One region of the Streptomyces sp. NPDC046977 genome, then DNA from elsewhere that is predicted to be linked to it. Evidence: riboswitches for the same ligand, from Rfam matches in the RefSeq annotation. Region 1 holds a riboswitch; the other holds the start of a gene.
The links. Region 1 has a riboswitch for cyclic di-AMP ahead of ABZ883_RS03085 (M23 family metallopeptidase). Riboswitches for the same ligand answer to the same signal wherever they lie in the genome.
Positions count from the first base shown of each region.

Region 2: it holds a riboswitch for cyclic di-AMP, as region 1 does, so the genes downstream of both, ABZ883_RS27145 (transglycosylase family protein) here and ABZ883_RS03085 (M23 family metallopeptidase) in region 1, are expected to answer to the same signal.

Region 1 is NZ_JBEYWO010000002.1:128,661-133,033, forward strand. Features, by position in the region: gene ABZ883_RS03065 (endonuclease/exonuclease/phosphatase family protein) at 1-206, shown strand, start outside; gene ABZ883_RS03070 (helix-turn-helix transcriptional regulator) at 267-1,154, opposite strand; gene ABZ883_RS03075 (hypothetical protein) at 1,280-1,897, opposite strand; gene ABZ883_RS03080 (hypothetical protein) at 1,933-2,103, opposite strand; cyclic di-AMP (ydaO/yuaA leader) riboswitch at 2,877-3,016, shown strand; gene ABZ883_RS03085 (M23 family metallopeptidase) at 3,028-4,332, shown strand.
Region 2 is NZ_JBEYWO010000020.1:60,729-65,101, reverse strand. Features, by position in the region: gene ABZ883_RS27155 (EAL domain-containing protein) at 1-446, opposite strand, end outside; gene ABZ883_RS27150 (SAM-dependent methyltransferase) at 443-1,258, opposite strand; gene ABZ883_RS27145 (transglycosylase family protein) at 1,463-2,599, opposite strand; cyclic di-AMP (ydaO/yuaA leader) riboswitch at 2,604-2,813, opposite strand; gene ABZ883_RS27140 (aldo/keto reductase) at 3,308-4,315, shown strand; gene ABZ883_RS27135 (GNAT family protein) at 4,352-4,373, opposite strand, start outside.

The DNA.
Region 1 (4,373 bases):
TGCTCACCACCCTCCCCGCGGAGCAGCGCTACACCTACGTGTACGAGGGCAACTCCCAGTCCCTCGACCACATCCTGCTCAGCCCGGACCTGCGTCGCTACGACTACGACGTCGTGCACATCAACGCCGAGTTCGCCGACCAGGCCAGCGACCACGACCCGCAGATCGTCCGCATGCGCCTGAGCGGCGCCCAGGCCGACGACTGACGGTCGCGTCAGCACGCGGAAGGGGGGCGGTGCCGGCGGGCACCGCCCCCCTTCCGCGTGTCAGCGGTGGTCGCGCTCGTGGTGCGGGACGCCGTTCCTGAGCGCCTCGTCGCCCGTCCAGGTGGCCAGCAGCTGCAGCGCGGCCTCGGAGGACGAGCCGGGCTCGGCGGTGTGGATGCACATGGACTGGTCGGCGTCGGCGGGGAAGACCACGTTCTCGTAGGCGAGCGTCAGGTCTCCCACGACCGGGTGGTGGTAGTGCTGGACGCCGTGGGTCCGTTCCCGGACGCCCTGGTCGGCCCACCAGTCGCGGAACTCCGGGCTCTTTATGGTCAGTTCGCCGACCAGCTCGGTCAGGCCCGGGTCGTCGGGGTACCGCGCGGCCTGCGCGCGCAGGGCGCCCACGAGTTCGGCGGCGTAGGCCGCCCACTGCCGGTACAGGTCCCGCGCGGCCTCGTCGAGGAACAGGTAGCGCGCCAGGTTGCGGTCCCGGTGCGGGAGCGCGTCGAAGTCGGTGATCAAGGCGCGGGCCAGCCGGTTGGAGGCCAGTACGTCGCCGTGCCGGCCCAGCACGAGGGCCGGGGAACGGCCGTCCAGCAGATCGAGCACGCGGTGCACCTCGGGCCGGACCCGCTGCGGCCGGTGGGGCGGGCGGCGGCGGGCGGCCTGCCGCGGCCGCGCCAGCTCGAAGAGGCTGGCCCGTTCGTTCGCGTCCAGGCGCAGGGCACGGGCCACGGCGTCCAGCACCGCGTCGGAGACATTGTGCTGCCGGCCCTGCTCCAAACGGGTGTACGAGTCGGTGCTCACGCCCGCGAGCCGAGCCAGCTCCTCCCGCCGCAGCCCCGGCACCCTGCGCGCCGTGCCGCTGACCGCCACCCCCGCATCCTGAGGGCTCAGCCGCGCCCTGCGGGTCCGCAGGAACTCCCTGAGCTCGGCGTTGTGCTCCATGTCCTCCAGTATGGGCGGCCGGTCATGCACGCGCCCGGCCCCGCGTCCCGGCCCAGGTCGGGGGCGCGAGAGGGGTTTCGGAACGGGACCGGGCGGCGCATCCCGGGAGACGGGCCGGACGTGGGCTAGACGCCCTCCTCCAGATGGCGGAGGCGTTCCTGGAAGTGGTCGAGGCGGGCACGCAGGGCCGCGGCCTCCGCGGCGAGCTCCTGCCGCAACGGCGGGCCGTCGGCGGGGAGCGGGGCCTCACCGGTGACGTTGACGCCGGGGCCCGCGAGCCGGCCGAAGTCCGCCGGGTCCAGCACCCACAGGCCCGCCGCGCAGGCGCGGCAGGTGCCCTGGAGGGTGCGCCAGCCGGGCAGGCCCGTGCCGTCGCGCACGAAGACGCGTGCCGGACGCCCGCAGCGGCAGGCCGCCATGCGGACGGTGCGCACCCGCTGCCGGGCGTAGCGCATGCCGCGTTCGTACCGGGTGTACGCGCCCAGCACGCTGACCTGGAGGATCACCGCGTCACCGCAGTCCGTGGCGCAGGTGAGCGCCTGCGCCTCGGCGGCCGTGTGGAGGCAGTAGAAGCCGCAGTCGCAGCCCCGGGCGGGGCTGGCGTGCCGTCTCCCGTAGCCGCACCGGGCGTCGTCGAGCACGCCGTACACGATGCGCCCACCGAGGGAGACGCCCCGGAAGCCGACGCGCGTGCCGTCCGCGGAGAGCATGGGGAACGCCAGCTTCCAGCCGGTCGGCGGCACCGCCGGCCGCTCCTCCGGCAAGCGGCGCCCGTACCTCACCGGGCCGCGGCCTCGGCGCTCTCGGGCTCCTGCGCGGCCGTGACATCCGCCGACGAGGCGGTCCGGGCCGTCACCTCTGCCGCGACGTCGATCTCCTTCGCGACACCGGGCGGCTCGTCGCCGGTCTCCTCCGCGTAGCCCTTGGCCAGTGCTTTGCCCAGCTTCATGCCAGCCTCCAAGATCGGGCGAATCCGCCGTACTCGGGCATGATGACGCACCCGCGCGGCCGTCGCATAGGGGGCGTGGGGGCTCCCCGCCGCCCGGGACCGGGCTCCGGCCGCGCGCCTTCCTCCGAGGGGCGGCCGCGGGCCTCAGTGGTCACGTCATTGACGGCACATCAGCGTCCGATGGCCTCTTATGGCTCGTCACGACGGCCGCTATGCCCCGGTTCTGCCACTTTTCGATGCCACGTCAGCCCCACGCATACGCAGCCGTTGCGTGTCAAGAGTGACGAGGGTCACGGCGCCGTCGTGTGACCCGTGGGACGCCCGGGGAATTTCGGCGCCGGGTCCGCGACCCCCGTCGCCGCACGCCCCGCGCCTCCGTGGCGGGCGCCGCGCTCCGCGAGGGCCCGAACAGCGGCCGTCCGCCCCACCGCTTTCCGGCCTCACGGGTGGCGTGAAGTGCACCGCAGGCCAGGAAGGCGCTCCGGCGCGGACGGTGCTCCGCGACCTCTCGGCGCCTTCCGGGGGCGGGTGTTGGGTGGCCGGGACCCGGGGCTGATCCTCACTCCTCGTGAGCAGATCACTCCCTTCCGCATAACGACTGATGCACACTCACATATCTCGTTGGTCACGGCAGTCACAGCGGAATGTCCGCCTCTGACCGTTCCATCCCTATAGATTCCCGCTGTGAACTCGCCGAAGCGGCTTGGAATTGGGTGCCGCCTCTATTAACGTTCGATAACGCAGCGCGGTCACCCGTCGCCCGCCAGGGTGGCGCCGTGCGCTTGCCGAATCCCGTCCGCGGGAACCGGGGAACCACTTCCTGGGGTGAATCGGGGGGCTCGCACAGTCCTCGTAGGAGACCTTCCTGCTCCGAACCCGTCAGCTAACCCGGTAGGCGAGAAGGAAGGAAAGGAGTGCGCCCGCGTGGCGTCGAACGAGCCTGCCCTGATACCCGGACAACAGCACCAAACGACCGGGTACGCCAACCCCGAGTGGGACACCGCCGAGTGGAACATGGCCGCCGGCTGGAACCCCCCGGCCACCGAGCAGACTCCGCCGACGAAGAACGCGATAGACGGCTGGGACACCGCGGAGTGGAACTTCGCCGCCGGCTGGGTCGAGGAGGCACTCGCCGCCGCCCCTGAGCCCGCCGCCGAACCGGTCGAGCCGGTCGCCCCCTTCACGCCGGTCGCCCCCGTGCCCGAGCCGCGCAGCGCGGTCGAGGCCGCCGCCTTCCTCGACGAGGCGTACGGCGTCCGCGAGACCGGCCCCGCCCATGAGGCGGACACCCGGGACACGAACACCGCCCAGCCGCTCCCTCCGTTCGGCGAGCCGGAGCCGGCCACCGAGCCGTGGAACCCCACCGAGGAGTCGACCGCCCCCGTCCGCGGCCGGCACCGCGTGGCCAAGCAGCGCACCCTGGGCCGCGGTTCGGCGGTCTTCGGCGTCGCGGCCGTGGCCGTGCTCGGTGTCGGCGGTGTCGCGACCGCCGAGGGCAAGAACCCGCTCCCCGTCTCCCTCCCCAAGATGCCCGAGGTCTCCAAGGTGCCCGGGATCGGCGGCCTGCTCGAGAGCGAGCCCACGGCCAAGCCCGTGGCCCAGGCCCTGACCCCCGGCGCCGGCGAGGCGCTGCGCGCCCGCATCCTCGACCAGGCCCAGCAGCAGCGGAACGCCGCCGACCTCGCCGCGCGCACCGCCGCGCAGCAGGAGGCCGCCGCCAAGGCGGCCAAGGCCGCCGCCGCACAGCAGGTGCGCGTGGAGGCCGCGGCGAAGAAGAAGGCCGCAGAGGAAGCCGCGAAGAAGGCCGAGGCCGCGCGCCTGGCCGAACTCGCCAAGAGCTACACCCTGCCGCTGACCTCGTACACGCTCACCGCGAGCTTCGGGCAGTCCAGCTCCCTGTGGGCCAACACCCACACCGGCCAGGACTTCGCCGCCCCCACCGGTACCCCCGCCAAGGCCATCCACAGCGGCACCATCACCGAGGCCGGCTGGGCGGGTTCGTACGGCTACCGCATCATCCTGACCCTCGACGACGGCACCGAGCTCTGGTACTGCCACCTCTCCTCGATGCTGGTCACCTCGGGCAAGGTCTCCACCGGCGACACCATCGGCCGCGTCGGCGCGACCGGCAACGTCACCGGCCCGCACCTGCACATCGAGGTCCGCCCCGGCGGCGGCGACCCGATCGACCCGATGCCGTGGCTGCGCAGCATGGGCATGAACCCGTGACCCGATGAGCTGAGAAGAACGTCGTACGCACGGACCCCGGC
Region 2 (4,373 bases), on a different contig from region 1:
GTGCGGGCGGCGAGCGCGGCCCGGGACAGGGCCTCCTGCTCCGTCCGGGTCCGTTCGCGCAGCGCGCCCGTGTAGCCGTAGGCGATCCAGTGCTGCAGCCGGGCGGAGCGGGTGCGGCCCTCGTCGGCGGGCAGGGCCGGGTCCAGCGGGGAGTACAGCAGCAGGTAGGCGTCCACGACGCCGAGGATGCGGGGCAGCGCCTCGGGGTCCGTGCAGTGGGCGGCCACCAGGGCCGAGCCGATCTCCGCGGCGGCGCGCGGGTCGAAGGGCCGGGCGTGCAGGGCCGCCTCCAGCCGCGCGGCGAGGGGGAGCAGGTACTCCTCGAACTCGCCGCGGGTCATGGAGGTGGCGGTGGCCGGGTAGATCGCCCGGCTCCAGATGATCGCGAAGCGCCGCAGGCCGTCGGCGGGCTCGGGCTCCGGGTCGGGTTCCGCGGCCACGGTCACGCCTTGCGGCCGACGCCCGCGAACCCGCTGAAGACCACCGGGTCGAGTTCGTCGTCGTCCGAGCCGTCCGGCCGCCACAGCGGCGGCGAGACCAGGCCGGGTTCGACGAGTTCGAAGCCGTCGAAGAACGCCTCCACCGCGGCCCGCGAGCGCATGATCAGCGGCGAACTGGCCTTGCGGTAGACGCTCTCCACCCGCTCGCCCTCCTCCGGCCGGCGCGGGCCGCCCTCCACGGAGGCGTGGGTGAGGACGAGCAGGCTGCCCGGTGCGAGCGCGTCGCGCAGTTCGGCGACGGCCTTGGCGGGGTCGTCGGCGTCCTCGACGAAGTGGAGGACGGCCACCAGCAGCAGCGCCACCGGGCGGTCGAGGTCCAGCAGCCGGCGGGTCTCCTCGCTGTCGAGGATGTCGCGCGGGGACCGCAGGTCGGCGGCGACGATCGCGGCGTTCTCGTGCCCGTCGAGCACGGCGCGGCTGTGGGCGACCGCGACGGGGTCGTGGTCGACGTAGACCACGCGGGCGGCCGGGTCCGCGGCCTGGGCGACCTCGTGGACGTTGCCGAAGGTGGGGATGCCGGAGCCGATGTCGAGGAACTGGGTGATGCCCTCGTCCACCGCGAAGCGCACGGCCCTGCGCATGAGGGCGCGGTTGGCCTGCATGATCTTGGGCAGGCCCGGGAAGGCCTCGATGGCCCGCCGCCCCGCCTCCCGGTCGACCTCGAAGTTGTGCGATCCGCCCAGGTAGTAGTCGTAGATGCGCGACACGCTCGGGACGGACAGGTCGATGCCTTGGGGGGCCCAGGCGGGACGCTCCATCAACGGCTCCAGCTCGTCGGGATCAGGGCACGGCTCCGTGGGGACGGCCGCGTGGCTCAGAGGCTACTGATCGTTCGATCGAGAGGAAACCAGAAATGGAAATATTCGATCCGTTTTCGGTCACTCGCCAACGGCACGTGCCCTGCCCCCGCGGTGCGGGGAACAGGGCACGTACTACCGCCGGATGACGGGCAGTCAGGTTGTTCAGACGCTGACGCCGTGCGCGCGCAGGTAGGCGAGCGGGTCGATGTCGGAGCCGAACGACGCGGTGGTGCGCACCTCGAAGTGCAGGTGCGGGCCGGTGACGTTGCCGGTGGCGCCCGACAGGCCCAGCTGCTGGCCCTCGGAGACGGTCTGGCCGGCCGAGACCGACAGCGAGGACATGTGGGCGTACTGCGAGTACTTGCCGTCGGCGTGCTTGATGACGACCTGGTTGCCGTACGAGCCGCCCCAGCCCGCGGAGACCACGGTGCCGGAGGCGATCGCCTTCACCTTGGTGCCGGTGGAGGCGATGAAGTCGACACCGGTGTGGTAGCCCTTCGACCACATGGAGCCGGCCTGGTGGTACGGGGTGCCCAGCGTGACGTGGTCCAGCGGGGCCGTGTAGCCGGAGGCGGACGAGGTGGAGGGCTTGGCCGGCGCGGGCGTGCTCGCGGGCTTGTCCGGGAGGGCGACCTTGACCTTGCCGCTCAGCGCCAGGACCTGGCCCGGGCGGATCAGGTTGGGGTCGCCACCGATGACGGACCGGTTGGCGGCGTAGAGCTCGTGCCAGCCGCCGGCCACGTCCTGGGCGTCCGCGATGGAGGAGAGGGTGTCTCCGCCGACGACCGTGTAGCTGCCGCCGGTGCCCGGCTTGGAGGAGGAGCCGGCGGGCTTGCCGGCCGTCGTGTCCTTCGCGGGGGTGGCGGGCTTGGGGGCGGTGGTGCCGGCGACGCTCTCGGGGGTGGCCGAGGTGTCGGCCATGTCCTTGGTCAGACCGGCCTTGGGACCGCACACCGGCCAGGCCTGCGGACCCTGGACGGCCAGGACCTTCTCGGCGACCGCGATCTGCTCGGCCTTGGTCGCGAGGTCCGCGCGGGCGGCGTACTTGGTGCCGCCGAAGCCGGCCCAGGTGCTCTGGGTGAACTGGAGGCCGCCGTAGAAACCGTTACCGGTGTTGATGGACCAGTTGTTCGTGCTCTCGCACTGGGCGACCTTGTCCCAGACGCTCACCGGAGCGGCATGGGCACCGGTGGCGCCGACAACCGGAAGGGCAATCGCGGCACTCGTGGTGCCGGCGAATGCGCCGATGCGGACGAAACGGTTGGTCCGCTGACGACGGTGCTTTCCCTTTGCGGGCATGGGGAATTCCTCTCCGACGCCTACGAGGTGAGCTGTCGGGTTCGGGCTGGAGATGCCCGGCCGCATGGAGGCATGCCAAACAAAGGCACGTCGCTGCGACTTCACCCCAAGCCGTCCCGTGACACGGAACGGCACTTACCTGGGTCCCCCGCTCCTGCCGTGCGGTCTTGTCATCCGGCTTACGAGTGGCGGCAGGATTAGGCGTTCCACTCGGAAGAATTCCCGCCGGCATCCGGCCTGCGGGACTTGGAAGCTAAACGACGCAATCGCGCCCCGGCAAGGTCCTGAATCACAGCAATTGCCGACCGGCAAGTCGATCAATGAATTCCGTGACGTTACGTGAGATGTGTCCGCTCTGTGTAGGCGAATTGATGACCCCGGGCGAACGGCCGCACACGAGTGGTGAATATGGGGGGCATAAATCGACGCTCGGTCGCCGCGAGGCGCCGCAGCGTGTTCGCCGCGTGACACCCATCACGCACCTATTGCCTACGCATGCACTGTGGATACATATGTCCGCTTACGACCCTCGATGCCGGATAAGACAGGACATGGGGCGTTCCAACCCGCCCTCCAGGAAGGCGCCATGGGGCCCGGAACCCGGGTGACAGCGCGGAACCCCCAGGGGTAGCCTCCCAATCCCGAACATTTTCTTACATCGACACCTCAGTGCACCGCCGTACCCACACCTCGACCGGGAGCCCCCGCGTGCCCTACCTCGCCGCCGAAGACCGCTACGCCTCCATGCAGTACCGCCGCACCGGCCGCAGCGGGGTCCTGCTCCCCGCCGTGTCCCTGGGCCTGTGGCACAACTTCGGCGACACCTCGCCGCTGGAGACCCAGCGCGCGGTGCTGCGCCGCGCCGTCGACCGCGGGGTCGTCCACCTCGACCTCGCCAACAACTACGGCCCGCCCGCCGGCTCGGCCGAGGCCAACTTCGGCACCCTCTTCGCCCAGGACCTGCGCCCGTACCGCGACGAGCTGTTCATCGCCAGCAAGGCCGGGTACGACATGTGGCCCGGCCCGTACGGCGAGTGGGGCAGCCGCAAGTACATGCTGGCCTCCCTGGACCAGTCCCTCGGCCGGATGGGCCTGGACTACGTCGACGTCTTCTACTCCCACCGCTTCGACCCGGACACGCCCCTGGAGGAGACCATGGGCGCCCTGGACACCGCGGTCCGCCAGGGCAAGGCACTGTACGCGGGCATCTCCAACTACCCCGCGGACGCCCACCGCCGGGCCACCGAGATCCTGCGCGGACTCGGTACCCCGCTGCTGATCCACCAGGCCGCGTACAGCATGCTGCAGCGCGGACCCGAGGCGGGCGTCCTCGACGCCGTCGGGGAGACCGAGACCGCTCTCATCGCCTACTCGCCGCTCGCCCAGGGCCAGCTGACCGACCGTTACCTCGACGGCGTCCCCGCGGACTCCCGGATGGCGCTCGGCCACTTCCTCAAGCGCGACGCCCTCACCGACGAGAAGCTGACCCTGCTCCACGCCCTCAACAAGCTCGCCGGCGAACGCGGCCAGACCCTCGCGCAGCTCGCCCTCACCTGGGTCCTGCGCGACCCGCGGGTGGTCTCCGTGCTCATCGGCGCGAGCAGCGTCGCGCAGCTCGACCAGAACCTCGCGGCCCTGGACGCGGAGCCCCTCACCGAGGCCGAACTCGCCGAGATCGACCGTCTGTCGGCCGAGGCGGGCGTCGAGATCCCGTAGTTCCCGCAGGCGTCGCCGCCCCGGGGGTCCCGCCCGTCAGGACCCCTGGAGGCGGCCC